DNA from 2 places in the Bradyrhizobium sp. USDA 4506 genome. Region 1 is predicted to be linked to the other one. Evidence: predicted binding sites of a transcription regulator. Region 1 holds the regulator's gene; the other holds the start of a gene.
What was found. The regulator PhoB, encoded in region 1, activates phosphate uptake and scavenging genes when phosphate is short. The targets are predictions, from matches to a motif close to TGTCATNNANCTGTCAT.
Positions count from the first base shown of each region.

Region 2: a site for PhoB is predicted at 4,583-4,599, ahead of phnC (phosphonate ABC transporter ATP-binding protein). Genes of this name have one in related genera too.

Region 1 is NZ_JBSSBM010000002.1:6,189,733-6,197,045, reverse strand. It holds gene pstS (phosphate ABC transporter substrate-binding protein PstS) at 20-1,030, shown strand; gene pstC (phosphate ABC transporter permease subunit PstC) at 1,260-2,249, shown strand; gene pstA (phosphate ABC transporter permease PstA) at 2,254-3,099, shown strand; gene pstB (phosphate ABC transporter ATP-binding protein PstB) at 3,096-3,914, shown strand; gene phoU (phosphate signaling complex protein PhoU) at 4,021-4,737, shown strand; gene phoB (phosphate regulon transcriptional regulator PhoB) at 4,883-5,593, shown strand; gene ACVIHF_RS31400 (GcrA family cell cycle regulator) at 5,834-6,346, opposite strand; gene ACVIHF_RS31395 (acetylornithine transaminase) at 6,835-7,313, shown strand, end outside.
Region 2 is NZ_JBSSBM010000002.1:585,983-593,295, reverse strand. It holds gene phnF (phosphonate metabolism transcriptional regulator PhnF) at 1-649, shown strand, start outside; gene phnE (phosphonate ABC transporter, permease protein PhnE) at 816-1,664, opposite strand; gene phnE (phosphonate ABC transporter, permease protein PhnE) at 1,661-2,545, opposite strand; gene phnD (phosphonate ABC transporter substrate-binding protein) at 2,629-3,561, opposite strand; gene phnC (phosphonate ABC transporter ATP-binding protein) at 3,641-4,456, opposite strand; gene ACVIHF_RS05155 (chloramphenicol acetyltransferase) at 4,668-5,333, shown strand; gene ACVIHF_RS05150 (alpha-D-ribose 1-methylphosphonate 5-triphosphate diphosphatase) at 5,330-6,502, shown strand; gene ACVIHF_RS05145 (DUF1045 domain-containing protein) at 6,512-7,210, shown strand.

The DNA.
Region 1 (7,313 bases):
CACAGGATGGAGACCACCCATGAATTTCATCAAAGCAATCGTCGCAGCCGGCATGATCGCCGCTTCGACGTCGGCCTTCGCTGCCGATATTACCGGCGCGGGCGCGACGTTTCCGTTTCCGATCTATTCGAAGTGGGCTGACGCCTACAAGAAGGAGACCGGCAACGGTCTGAACTACCAGTCGATCGGCTCCGGCGCCGGCATCAAGCAGATCCAGGCCAAGACCGTGACCTTCGGCGCCACCGACGCGCCGCTCAAGCACGAGCAGCTCGAGAAGGACGGCCTCGTCCAGTGGCCGATGGTGATGGGCGCGATCGTCCCGGTCGTGAACCTCGAAGGCATCAAGCCGGGCGACCTGATCCTGTCGGGCGAAGTGCTCGGCGACATCTATCTCGGCAAGATCACCAAGTGGAATGACGCGGCGATCGCCAAGCTCAATCCGAAGCTGCCCCTGCCGGGCGATGCCATCACCGTCGTGCGCCGTTCGGACGGTTCGGGCACCACCTTCAACTTCACCGACTATCTCTCCAAGTCGAACGCCGACTGGAAGTCCAAGGTCGGTTCCGGCACCGCGGTCGAGTGGCCGGTCGGCGTCGGCGCCAAGGGCAACGAAGGCGTTGCCGGCAACATCAGCCAGACCAAGAACGCGATCGGCTATGTCGAGTATGCCTACGCCAAGCAGAACAAGCTGACCTACACCGGGCTGGTCAACAAGGCCGGCAAGACCGTGCAGCCGACCATGGCTGCCTTCCAGGCTGCCGCCTCGAATGCCGACTGGGCCAAGGCTCCCGGCTACTACGTGATCCTGACCGACCAGCCGGGCGAAGCCTCCTGGCCGATCACCGCGGCGACCTTCATCCTGATGCACAAGGACTCGACCGACAAGGCGGCCTCGCAGGAAGCGCTCAAGTTCTTCAAGTACGCCTTCGAGAAGGGCGACAAGGCGGCCGAAGAGCTCGACTACATTCCGATGCCGGACTCGGTCGTCAAGCTGATCGAGAAGACCTGGTCGTCGGACATCAAGAGCTAAGTCCGACGCTGCGACAGGGCCTGTGCCGACAGGATCGCGGCACAGGTTGAGCGACCAAGACCCGGCCTCCATCACCGCGGCGACAAGCGCGGGATCGAGGCCGGGGTTCGCGCCTCAAGGGGCGTGGCTGGAACGACGACGCCCGGCCAAATGCGTCAGTGAAGATCGCTTCGGGGCGTAGCGGTTTGCGTGGCTTTTGCATACTAAAGAGGGGATTGGCGTGGCAGACATGGCTGTTCAGAGCGATGTGATGGAAGCCGCGGGACCTTACGATCGCGCCAAGGCCCTCAGCGCCTTCAAGCTTGGTGACCTCACCTTCTATTGGATCACCCGTATCTCGGCGATCTCGGTTCTGTTGATCCTCGGCGGCATCATCCTGTCGCTGATCGTCGGCGCCTGGCCGGCGATGAAGGAATACGGCTTCGCCTTCCTGTGGACGCAGCGCTGGGCGCCCTCGGCCGATCCGCCGGTGCTCGGCGCGCTCGGCCCGATCTACGGCACGCTGATTACCTCGGTCATCGCGATGCTGATCGCCATTCCGGTCGGCATCGGCATCGCCGTGTTCCTCACCGAGCTCTGCCCGCAAGTGCTGCGCCGCCCGATCGGCATCGCGATCGAGCTGCTCGCCGGCATCCCCTCGATCATCTACGGCATGTGGGGCTTCTTCGTGCTCGGCCCGTTCCTGGCCAACACGTTCCAGCCCTTCATGATCCGGATCTTCGAGGGCGTCCCGGTGCTGGGCGCGGTGTTCGCCGGCCCGCCGTCCTATCTCAGCCTGTTCAACGCTGCGCTGATCCTTGCGATCATGGTGCTGCCCTTCATCACCGCGATCTCGGTCGACGTGTTCAAGACCGTGCCGCCGGTGCTGAAAGAGGCCGCCTACGGCATGGGCTGCACCACCTGGGAAGTCGTTCGCAGCGTCGTGATCCCCTACACCCGCGTCGGCGTGATCGGCGGCATCATGCTGGCGCTCGGCCGCGCCCTCGGCGAGACCATGGCGGTGACCTTCATCATCGGCAACTCGTTCCGGATCTCGTCGTCGATCTTCGCGCCGGGCACCACGATCTCGGCGGCGATCGCCAGCGAATTCGCCGAGAGCGACGGCCTGCACCAGTCCGGCCTGATCCTGCTCGGCCTGCTGCTGTTCGTGCTGACCTTCTTCGTGCTCGCCGGCGCGCGGCTGATGCTGATGCGGCTTGAAAAGAAGGCGGGGAAGTAACGCCATGAACCCGATCTACAAATCCCGCCGCCGCAGCGACATCGTCATCCGCGCACTCTGTGTCGGTGCGGCGCTGTTCGGCGTCACCTGGCTGGCGCTGATCCTGATCACGCTGCTCTATAACGGCCTTGCCGGCCTCAGCGTGCAGCTGTTCACCCAGAACACGCCGCCGCCCGGCTCGACCGAAGGCGGCCTGCTCAACGCCATCGTCGGCTCGGTCATCATGACCGTGATCGGCGTCGGCATCGGCGCGCCGCTTGGCCTGTTCGCCGGCACCTACCTCGCCGAATACGGCAAGCACGACAAGCTGACCTCGGTGATCCGCTTCATCAACGACATCCTGCTCAGCGCGCCCTCGATCATCATCGGCCTGTTCATCTATGGTGCGGTGGTGGTGCCGATGCGCGGCTTCTCAGCGATCGCAGGCAGTCTTGCGCTCGCGGTGATCGTGATCCCGGTCGTGCTGCGTACCACCGAGGACATGCTGCTCTTGGTGCCCAATCCGCTGCGCGAGGCCGCCTCCGCGCTCGGCCTGCCGCGTTCGCTGGTGATCAAGCGGATCGCTTATCGTGCCGCGCGATCGGGTCTGATCACCGGTGTGCTGCTGGCGACCGCCCGCGTCGCCGGCGAGACCGCGCCGCTGCTGTTCACCGCGCTGTCGAACCAGTTCTTCAGCCTGGATCTGACCAAGACGATGGCCAACCTGCCAGTGACCATCAACAACTTCGTGCAGAGCCCCTACGCCTACTGGAAAGAGCTGGCGTGGAGCGGCGCGCTGCTCATCACATTCACCGTGCTCGCGTTGAATATCGGCGCGCGTATCCTTGGTGCCGAAAGGGCCGCAAAATGACCGAGCTTTCCGTCTCCACGACTGCCGCAGGCCACATTCCCCAGGTTCCGCTGCCGGAAGCGCCGCCGAAAGTCACGGTGCGCAACCTCAACTTCTATTACGGCGAGCACCACGCGCTGAAGAACATCAACCTGACGCTCGGCACCAACCGCGTCACGGCGTTCATCGGCCCGTCCGGCTGCGGCAAGTCGACCCTGCTGCGCATCTTCAACCGGATGTACGACCTGTATCCGGGCCAGCGCGCGGTCGGCCAGCTGATGCTGGACCAGACCAACATTCTCGACCCCAAGCTCGACCTCAACTTGCTGCGCGCGCGGGTCGGCATGGTGTTCCAGAAGCCGACGCCGTTCCCGATGACGATCTACGAGAACATCGCCTTCGGCATCCGCCTCTACGAGAAGATCTCGAAGTCCGAGATGGACGACCGGGTCGAGAAGGCGCTGCGCGGCGGCGCGCTGTGGAACGAGGTCAAGGACAAGCTGAACGCCTCCGGCCTGTCGCTCTCCGGCGGCCAGCAGCAGCGCCTGTGCATCGCGCGCACCGTGGCGGTGCGCCCCGAGGTGATCCTGTTCGACGAGCCGTGCTCGGCGCTCGACCCGATCTCGACCGCCAAGGTCGAGGAACTGATCCAGGAGCTCTCCGAGGACTACACGATCGCGATCGTCACCCACAACATGCAGCAGGCGGCGCGCGTCTCCGACAAGACCGCCTTCATGTATCTCGGCGAGCTGATCGAGTTCGACGACACCAACAAGATCTTCACCTCACCGAGCGATCGGCGCACCCAGGACTACATCACCGGCCGGTTCGGTTGACCGGCGCATGATCCGGAAAAGTGGAAACCGGTTTTCCGATCAGGTCATGCTAAAATTCAGGACACGAAGCCATGATCCCCGGGATCATGGTTGAGGGAGACAAGCGATGGCTTCTGAACATACCGCCAAGGCATTCGACAGCGACCTGCAGGAGTTGACCCGCCTGGTCGCCGAGATGGGCGGCCTGGTCGAACGAATGATTACCGAGTCGGTCGACGCGCTGATCCGTCGCGACGTCGCGCTCGGCAAGCGCGTGGTCGCCGCCGACATCGAGATCGACAATCTGCAGCGCAACATCGAAGAGCGCGCGGTGCTGACGATCGCGCGCCGCCAGCCGATGGCGATCGACCTGCGTGAGATCGTCAGCGCGATGCGCGTCGCTACCGATCTCGAGCGGATCGGCGACCTCGCCAAGAACATGGGCAAGCGCGTCGCGGCGCTGGAGAGCGATTTCCAGCCGCTGAAGCTGATCCGCGGCCTCGAGCACATGACCGACCTCGTGCTGTCGCAGGTCAAGTCGGTGCTCGACGCCTATGCCGCGCACGACCTGCCGGCGGCGATGAACGTCTGGAAGGGCGACGAGGAGGTCGATGCGATCTGCACCTCGCTGTTCCGCGAACTGCTCACCTACATGATGGAAGATCCGCGCAACATCTCGTTCTGCATCCATCTGATGTTCTGCGCCAAGAACATCGAGCGGATCGGCGATCACGCCACCAATATCGCCGAGACCGTGTTCTACATGATCGAGGGCCAGCAGATCACCGACAAGCGCCCGAAGGGGGACATGACCACTTTTGCCACCACGGTGCCGGGCAACTGAGGCATGATCGGCAAGCACGGAACCGGCAAGAGCGAAACTGGATGATCCTCGCGACAAATCGTTTCCGCGGGGACTATGCTCAAGGAAGTAAGCGTTTCGGTTTGCGTCTGGGCAACGGATCACCACAGAGAAAGAACTTAGACCGATGAGCGCACGCATTCTGGTAGTCGAAGACGAGGAAGCGCTGACGACGCTGTTGCGCTACAATCTCGATGCGGAAGGCTACGATGTCGAGACGGTGGGGCGCGGCGACGATGCGGATACACGGCTGAAGGAGCGCGTTCCCGACCTCGTGGTGCTGGACTGGATGCTGCCGGGCCTGTCCGGCATCGAACTGTGCCGCCGCCTGCGGGCGCGGCCCGAGACCAAGCAGCTTCCGATCATCATGCTGACCGCGCGCGGCGAGGAAAGCGAGCGCGTGCGCGGGCTTGCCACCGGCGCGGACGATTACATCGTCAAGCCGTTCTCGGTGCCGGAGCTGCTGGCGCGGGTGAAGGGCCTGTTGCGCCGCGCCAGCCCGGAGCGGCTTGCGACCGTGCTGACCTATGGCGACATCGAGCTCGACCGCGAGAAGCGCCGCGTGGCGCGCTCGGGCCGTCCGATCGATCTCGGGCCGACCGAGTATCGCCTGCTCGAATTCTTCCTCGAGCATCCCGGCCGCGTGTTCAGCCGCGAGCAACTGCTCGACAGCGTCTGGGGCCGCGACATCTACATCGATGAGCGCACCGTCGACGTGCATATCGGCCGCTTGCGCAAGCTGCTCAATCCGGGCCGCGAGCAGGATCCGATCCGCACCGTGCGCGGCGCCGGCTACGCGCTCGACGACCGCTTTGCCAAGGCCGAGCCACAGCCGTAACGGCCATGCGGCATTCATAAACCGCAACACGGCGTCGTCCCGGCGAAAGCCGGGACCCATACGCCGCGGCCAGTGCAATCGGCACGCGGCCAGACGGCTTTCTAACAACACGCATTAGTGGTTATGGGTCCCGGCTTTCGCCGGGACGACGCCGGTGGTGTAATGGGCTACGCATCACACAAAAAATCCCCGCTTTCGCGGGGATTTGTTTTTGAGGTCTTCCGTCGTTTTCCCGAGTGCTCACTTGATCTGCGGTTTCGCCGACGGCCGGCGGCGATCGGCGGCGGGCTGGTAGGCGACGCGCGAGTGATGCGCGCAATAGGGCAGGCCGGCGAGCGCCTTGCCGCCGCAGAAGAAGAATTCCGGGCTCGAGGGATCGCCGACCGGCCAATGACAGGTGGCCTCGTTGAGCTCCAGCAGCGAGAGCCGCTGGCTCATCGGCACCACATTGTCGTAGGAGATCGGATCGGGCTCCATCTCGACCTCGAAGGCGTGCGCCAGCGCGGTGTTGCCGCGCGAGACCGGACGCGCCACCCGCATCATGTGCTGGGCCGGGCGAGCCTTGCGCTGCCGCGGCGCGGCCGTGGAGGGTGCCTTGGCGCGGCCGGAGAGGCCGAGCCGATGCACTTTGCCGATCACGGCGTTTCGCGTCACATTGCCAAGTTCCGCCGCGATCTGGCTGGCCGACAGGCCGGACTCCCAGAGTTTCTTCAGCTGCTCGACGCGATCGTCGGACCAGGTCAATACAGTCATCGCATTCTTCCCTTCGCGTAGCGCCGGCCAATCATTGGAGCGGCGCTGCGAGCCAATCTGGACAAATATCCCTGCGGCCAGAATCCCTTAGCCCTCGCCGGGCACGGTGTTGCGCCCGAACGTTTACGCGAGACACAAAGGCTACTTAGAGGGTCCAGTACCGCCGCACGAGATGTCGTACCCGACAGGCCAAACGCTACAATATGGCGTGACTCTGGCGCAAGAGTCCGCGGCCGTGCGTCCACATGTTCCCACACAGTTAAGCATCACGATGAGGCTTTTCCACCGCACCGGAATGCTCCGGATTGCGCTCGTTTCGCATTGCAGGAAGGCCACTTCGTGGCGATTGACACTTACCGACCGCAGCATAGAATGCCCGCCACGTGCCGCCCGCAAAGGCGGCCGTTTTGTTTTCCGAAGCTGGCCGTTGCTGCGCTGGCGTCAAGGCGCAGCGGCAATTGTCGGCTTAAAAACCGTCAGTGATCGCCATGACCAACGCTGCCACGTCGCATCTGCTCCCCGTCTTCGCCAGGGTCGATCTCGGCTTCGAGCGCGGCGAGGGCGCCTGGCTGATCGCAACCAACGGCGACCGCTATCTCGATTTCACCTCGGGCGTCGCGGTCAACGCGCTCGGGCACGCGCATCCGCATCTGGTCAAGGCGCTGCAGGAACAGGCGACCAAGCTCTGGCACATGTCGAACCTGTTCAAGAGCCCGGACGGCGAGGTGCTTGCCGCACGGCTGTGCGAGCAGAGCTTTGCCGACTTCGTGTTCTTCTGCAATTCCGGCGCCGAAGCGATGGAGGGCGTGATCAAGCTGGTCCGCCACTATCACTTCTCCAAGGGCCATGGCGAGCGCTACCGCATCATCACCTTCGAGGGCGCCTTCCACGGCCGCACGCTGGGCACGCTGGCGGCGACAGGCTCGGCGAAATATCTCGAAGGCTTCGGCCCGCCGATGGACGGCTT
Region 2 (7,313 bases), 5.6 Mb from region 1:
CCGCTTCGCCGCCGGCGAAAAGCTGCCCGGCGAGATGGAGATCGCCGAGACGTACCGGGTCAACCGGCACACCGTGCGGCGGGCGCTCGCCGCATTGGCGGAGCGCGGCCTGGTGCGCGCGGAACGCGGTAGCGGCACCTATGTCGAAGCCCAGCGCCTCGCCTATCCCTTGCGCTCACGCACGCGATTTTCCGAGATCGTCGGCGCCGGCGGTCACGAGCCGCGCGGCCAGCTGATCGATGCGAGCAGCGACACCGCCAATCGCGAGATTGCGCGCGAGCTCGGCCTGAAGATCGGTGCGCCGCTGATCCGGATCGAAGCGGTGCGGCTCGCCGACCGGACGCCGATCTGCGTCTCCACCACCTGGCTGTCGGCCGAGCGGTTTCCCGATGCCGGCAGCGTGTTCGCCAACGTCCGCTCGATGACGAAGCTGCTCGGGCATTACGGCGTCAAGGACTACCACCGCGCCTCGACCCGGATCACCGCGGCGATCGTCGATGCGACCGACGCCGCGCGGCTCGACCTGCCGCTGGGACGGCCGGTGCTGGTGGTCGACGCCACCGACGTCGACATGCTGGACCAGCCGCTGGTGACCAAGCGCTCGCGCTTCGCCGCCGAGCGCGTGGAGTTTCTGGTCGAGAACGGTTGATCTTTCTCTGCTCCCTCGCCCCGCTCTTGCGGGGAGAGGGTCGGGGTGAGGGGCTGTCTCCGCGAATCCTGGAAGCTGTGAGTACGCCGAGAGTCCCCTCACCCGGAATTTGCGCTACGCGAAAACTCCGGCCTCTCCCCGCGCGCGGGGAGAGGCGAAAGAGAAGCTACACCACCGCCCTTTGCCCGATGATCGCAAAGCGCAGCTTGCTCGAGATGAAGTCGATCGCGGCAACCGCGATCAGGATCATCAGGATCAGGAACGATACTTTCTGCCATTCCAGCACGCGGATCTGTTCGGCAAGCTGCAAGCCGATGCCGCCCGCGCCGACGATGCCGATGATGGTCGCCGAACGCGTGTTCGACTCGATGAAGTAGAGCACCTGCCCGGCGATCACGGGCAGCACCTGCGGCAGCAGGCCGAAGCGAATCTCGTGCAGCGCATTGCCGCCGGACGCGCGGATACCCTCGACCTGCTTGCGATCCGCGGCCTCGATCGCCTCCGAGAACAACTTTCCGAACGCACCGAAGTCCGACACCATGATCGCCAGCACGCCGGCGAACGGACCGAGGCCGACGACGTTGATCCAGACCAGCGCCCAGATCAGCGTATCGACGCCGCGGATCGAGTCCAGGAAGCGGCACACCGGAAAGCGGATCAGGTTCGAGGGGATGATGTTGCGCGCCGCCAGCAGGCTGACCGGGAGTGCCAAAACCGCGGCAAGCGTGGTGCCGAGCACCGCGATCGACAGCGTCTCGCCGAGCGCCTGCATGTAGAGCGGGAACGACGAGCCCGGATTCGGCGGGAGCATCAGCATGGTGATCCAGCCGAGCTGGCCGAGGCCCGCGATCAGCCTGGACGGCGAGAAATCGAGATCAACCAGTCCGAACACGAAGATCGCGAGCGCCGCCACGATCATGGCCGGCATCGCCAGCCGTGCCGATGTGGGACGTTCGAAGACGTCGGGGTACTTCGCGCGCAGTTCCGCGGTGTCCGGCCTCGGCATCTGGCTCATCGACGGGTCTCCTTGCCGAACAGCCGGCCGCGCAGCCAGCCGGTCGAGATGTCGATGATGAAGACGGTGACGATGATGGTGATGAGGATGGCGCTGACGTCGGAATAGTAGAACTTGCGGATCGCGACCACCAGCTCCTGGCCGATGCCGCCGGCGCCGACGAAGCCCATCACCGACGCCTCGCGGACGTTGATCTCGAAGCGCAGCAGCGCATAGCTGGCATAGCCGGCCGAGACCTGCGGCAGCACGGCAAAGCGCATGCAGGACAGCCAGCTCGCGCCGGTGGAGCGGATGCCCTCGACCGGCTTCATGTCGGCATTCTCGACGATCTCGGCGAACAGCTTGCCGAGCGCCCCGGTGGTGTGGATCGCGATCGCCAGCACGCCGGCCATCGGCCCGAGGCCGAACGCGATCACGAAGATCAGCGCGAACACGATGCCGGGGACGGTGCGCGCGAATTCCAGCAGGCGGCGGATCGTGAAACGTACCCATGGGCCCGGCGACGTATTCTGGGCCGCGAAGAAATTGAGCGCGAAGGCGAGCACCGCACCCGTCAGCGTGCCGACATAGCTGATCAGGATCGTCTCGCCGAGCATCTTCAGCCACTTATGCCAACCCCAGAACCATTCGGCGGGATCGGTCCAGACCCGCGCGCCGGAATCCAGCGTCAGGATGCGATCGAAATAGCTGACGAAATTGCCGAAATAGGTGAACAGCGTGCGCAGGTTCACTTCCGCGCCGAACGCCGCGATCACCAGCACCGCACAGAATGCCGCCGTTGCCAGCGCGGCCTTCAACCGCTTGCGTGCGACGGACTTGCGGTAGGCGTCCTCCAGCGTCGCCAGTTGCTGCGCTGGAAGAATGGATACGGCGGTCGCCATCGACGCGTGCCAGTCCGGTTCGGAGTTGAGTGGAGAGAAAGGGCCGGGCTATACGCCCGGCCCTCGTGACGTCAGGCGTGCGATCAGCTCGCCTTCTTGCGCAAACCGTCGACGAACTTGATCAGCTCGATGGTGCCGTCCCAATCCTTGGTGGTGGCGGGATGGAAGCCCTTCTTCTGACCGTCGGACAGACGGTCGAAGGCGGCCTTGTCCTTGGTCGGAGCGTCGAAGAAGGCCTTTGCGATCGCAGCCTTCAGGTCCTCCGGAAGATCGGTGTTGTACGCATAGGGGCCGTTGATGATCAGCGCCGACTTGTGGATGATGCGGAAATCATCCTTCTTCATCGCCGAGCCGTCGGCATTCTTCAGCATGCCCTTGGTCAGCATCTGGGCGAGCGTGGAATCGTCCTCGTTGGTCCACTGGTTGGCGGCCACATCAACGGTTCCCTGCGACAGCGCCAGGACGGCGTTCTCGTGGCTGCCGGTGAACACGACCTTGCCGAAATAGCCTTCGGCGTTCGCGATGCCCATCTTGTTGAGTTCGAAGCGCGGCACGTTGTTGCCGGACGTCGAGTTCGGATCGACCAGGCCGAGATTCTTGCCCTTCAGGTCCTCGACGGTCTTGTACGGGCTCGACGCCTTGACGAAGAACACCGAGTAATAGCCGGTCGAACCGTCGGCGTTCATATCGTTGGCGAACGCGTCGGTCTTGACGCCGGTCAAGCGCGCGCGAGAGAACGAGGCCGAGCCGTAGCTGGCGATCTGGATGTTGCCGGCGCGCTGGCCTTCGATGACGGCGGCGTAGTCGTTGGCGATGCGCAGTGTGACCTTCACGCCGAGTTCCTTCGACAGATACGCCACGAACGGCGTCCAGCGCTCGGTGACGCCGGAGGCGTTCTCGGCCGGCACCACCGCGAAGGTGAGCTCCGGATACTTTGCCTTCCAGTCCTGCGCGGAGGCCGAACCGGCAAATGCCAGCGCGGCGGCGCCAGCCAGAATGATGCGACGAGTGAACATGACTACCCCTCTTTTGTTGTAGTTGCACCTGTTGGCCGGGCAAAATGCCCGGCCTCCCAGATTGAAAAATGCGCGACGCTCAGGCCGCGGCTGCGGTGCCGAGTGCCGGCGCAGTTGCACCGTCGGGCGCGGGCAGCGGTGCTGCGCCGATGACGTCATTGGCCTCGAGGTCATAGAGCTCGCGGGCGATATGGTCGGTGAGCGCCGCGGGGGCGCCATCGAACACCACGCGACCTGCGGCCATGCCGACCAGGCGGTCGCAATAGGTCCGCGCCAGGTCGAGCGAGTGCAGATTGCAAAGCACCGTGATGCCGAAATGCTTGTTGATGCGCAGCAGCGCGTCCATCACGATCTTGGTGTTGCGCGGATCGAGCGAGGCGATCGGCTCGTCGGCGAGAATGATGTCGGGCTCCTGCACCAGCGCGCGGGCGATCGCGACGCGTTGCTGCTGGCCGCCGGAGAGCTGGTCGGCGCGCTGTGCCGCCAGCTGGGCGATGTCGAATTGCTCGAGCGCCGACAGCGCGAGCGCCCTGTCCTGCTCCGGCCAGACCTGCGCCAGCGAGCGCCATGACGGGATCTGGGCCAGCCGGCCCATCAGCACATTGGTCAGCACATCAAGGCGGCCGACCAGATTGAACTGCTGGAAGATCATCGCCGAGCGCGCGCGCCACCGCCGCAGTTCCTTGCCGCGCAACGCGGTGACGTCGGTGCCTTCGAACAGGATACGGCCGGAGGTCGGATCGGCGAGACGGTTGATCATCCGCAGCAGCGTCGACTTGCCAGCGCCGGAGCGGCCGATCACGCCGACAAAGCTGCCCGGCGCGATCGAAAAGGACGCGTTGTCGACTGCGGCTTTCATGCCGAAACGGCACGTCAAACCTTCCACCACCAGCATGTAATGCTCCAACCGCGCCTCGTTGGGCCATCGCTATCCCCGGCGTTTTACAGTTATGTGACGACAGCGCTGCGGTGCGGCGATCGTCCACACCCCTCCCTTGTCGCTCCCTTGCCGTCATCGCAACGTCATGATGTTGTCATCAAGCATCCCGATGACGAGCGCGCATCCCCCGGAAGCCCAAGATTCTTGAAGATTTGCGGAGGCCCTGATGGCCGGAAAAACACTCTCGGTTGTGCCGACCGTCGACCCGACCGCGTCGGTCCGTGAGAGCAGGCTCGGCAAATATACCGAGGTCGGCGCGCGCACGATCCTGCTTGAAGTCAGCATGGATGACTATTCCTACGTCGTGAACGACAGCCAGATCACCTACACCTCGATCGGCAAGTTTTGCTCGATCGCGGCGATGACCCGCATCAACCCCGGCAACCACCCGATGCATCGCGCGACTCAAGCGCACTTCACCTACCGCGCCAGCGCGTATTTCCCTGGAGAGAGCGACGACACCGACTTCTTCAACTGGCGACGTGCGCATCACGTGCATATCGGCCATGACGTCTGGATCGGTCATGGTGCGATCCTGTTACCAGGACGGAACATCGGAACCGGCGCCGTCGTCGCCGCCGGCGCGATCGTGACCAAGGACGTTCCCGCCTACACCATCGTGGCCGGTAATCCGGCGCGGCCGGTGAAGCGGCGCTTCTCCGAGACGATCGCCGACCGCCTCGCCGCGCTCGCATGGTGGGACTGGGATCACGAGACGCTCCGCCGCGTCCTGCCCGACTTTCGCAAGCTCGCGGTCGAGGAATTCCTCGACAAGCATGAGGCCGAGGCCGTATCCCAATCGCAAGCCAAACAACGGAGCGCCGCATCGTGACGGACATTTTCATCGAGGGCGGGCGCACGCTGGTTGACGGCGCCTTGGTCGAGACCTCGCTGCGGACCGCTGGTCGCGACATCGGCGCGCTCGACGCCGAGCAGGGTCGCGCCGCGCTTCACATCGATGCCAGCGGCCTCCTGGTGCTGCCCGGCATCATCGACCTGCATGGCGATGCGTTCGAGCGGCAGATAATGCCGCGCCCCGGCGTCGACTTCCCGACCGACGTGGCGCTTGTTGACAGCGACCGGCAGGCGATCGCCAACGGCATCACCACCGTGTTTCACGGCACGACCTGGTCGTGGGAGCCCGGCCTGCGCAGCGCGGAGAATGCGCGCAAGCTGCTCGATGCGATCGAGGCGCTGCGGCCGCAGCTCGCCGCCGACACCCGCTTCCATCTGCGCCACGAGACCCACAATCTCGAGGCCGAGGCCGAGATCATTCAATGGCTCAGTGAAGGCCGCATCGACCTGTTCGCCTTCAACGACCACAGCAACGTCAAGCCGAAGAAGCGCAACCAGCTGGCCGAGCGCACCGGGCTCTCCGTCGAGGCCGTCAACGACATGCTCGACCGGGTCGTGGCGCGCCGCCCCGAGGTGCCCGCCTCGATCGCGCGACTGGCTGCCGCCGCGCGCGGGGCCGATATCCGCATGCTCTCGCATGACGACAACAGCCCGGCGATGCGCCAGGAGTTTCGCGCGCTGGGCGCTGTGATCGCCGAATTCCCTGTCAACGAGGAGACCGCGCGCGACGCCGCGGCGGCGGGCGATTTCATCGTGTTCGGCGCGCCCAATGTGGTGCGCGGCGGCAGCCATACCGGCTGGACCAAGGCATCCGACATGATCGCACAGGGCCTCTGCTCGGTGCTGGCGTCGGACTATTACTATCCGGCGCAGCTGCTCGCGGCGTTCCGCCTCGCCGCCGACGGGATCCTGCCGCTCGCCAGGGCCTGGGACCTGATCTCGTCGGCGCCGGCCCGCGCGGCAGGGCTCGCCGACCGCGGCGTGCTCGCCGCGGGTCGCCGTGCCGACATCATCGTCGTCGACGACAAGGTGCCGCTGCGGCCGCGCATTATCGCCGTAATAGCGGCCGGACGGCTGGTGCATCTGGCGGACGCGAGCTGCCTCGTTCATTCACTCGCGCCGCGCAAGACGGTTGCGGCGGCGTAGCCCAGTCCCATGGCCAGCACTCCGCGCTACGCGATCTATTATGCGCCGTCACCCGACAGCGTCCTGCACCACTTCGGTTCGACACTGCTCGGTTACGATGCGGTGTCGGGCGACGACCTGCCGTTTCCCGAGGGCGTCACGCCGGACTGGCGCGAGATCACCGAAGATCCGCGCAAGTATGGATTCCACGCCACGCTGAAAGCGCCCACCGCGCTCGCCGACGGTCGAAGCGAGGCCGAGCTTCTCGATGCCTGTGCCGCCTTCGCCGGCCGCGCGCGGCGCATTCCGGTGATCGAACCGGTGGTCGATGCGATCAGCGGCTTCATCGCGGTGATCCCGGCCAACCGCTCGGACGACCTGCAGCAGCTTGCCGCCGATTGCGTCACCGAATTCGACGCGTTCCGCGCGCCGCTGACGCCGGAAGATCGCGCGCGCCGCAGGCCAGAGAAACTCACCGCGCGGCAGTGCGACTATCTCGACCGCTGGGGCTATCCCTACGTCATGGAGGAGTTCCGCTTCCACATGACGCTGACAGGGCGGCTGAGCGACGAGCGGCGCGGCCCGATCGTGGCGCAGCTGCGCTCACGGTTCGCGGCGGTCGACCTCGCGCGGCTCGCAATCGACCGCATCGCGCTGTTCAAGCAGACCGACAGCGCATCGCGCTTCCGCATCATCGGCAGCTGGCCATTGCGAGCTGATCGGGATTAGGCCTCACACACCGGTGTCGCCCCGGCGAAAGCCGGGACCCATAACCACCGTCGGTAGTTGTTCAAGCGAGCTGCGGTCCCAGCATCGTCCCACAACCAACATT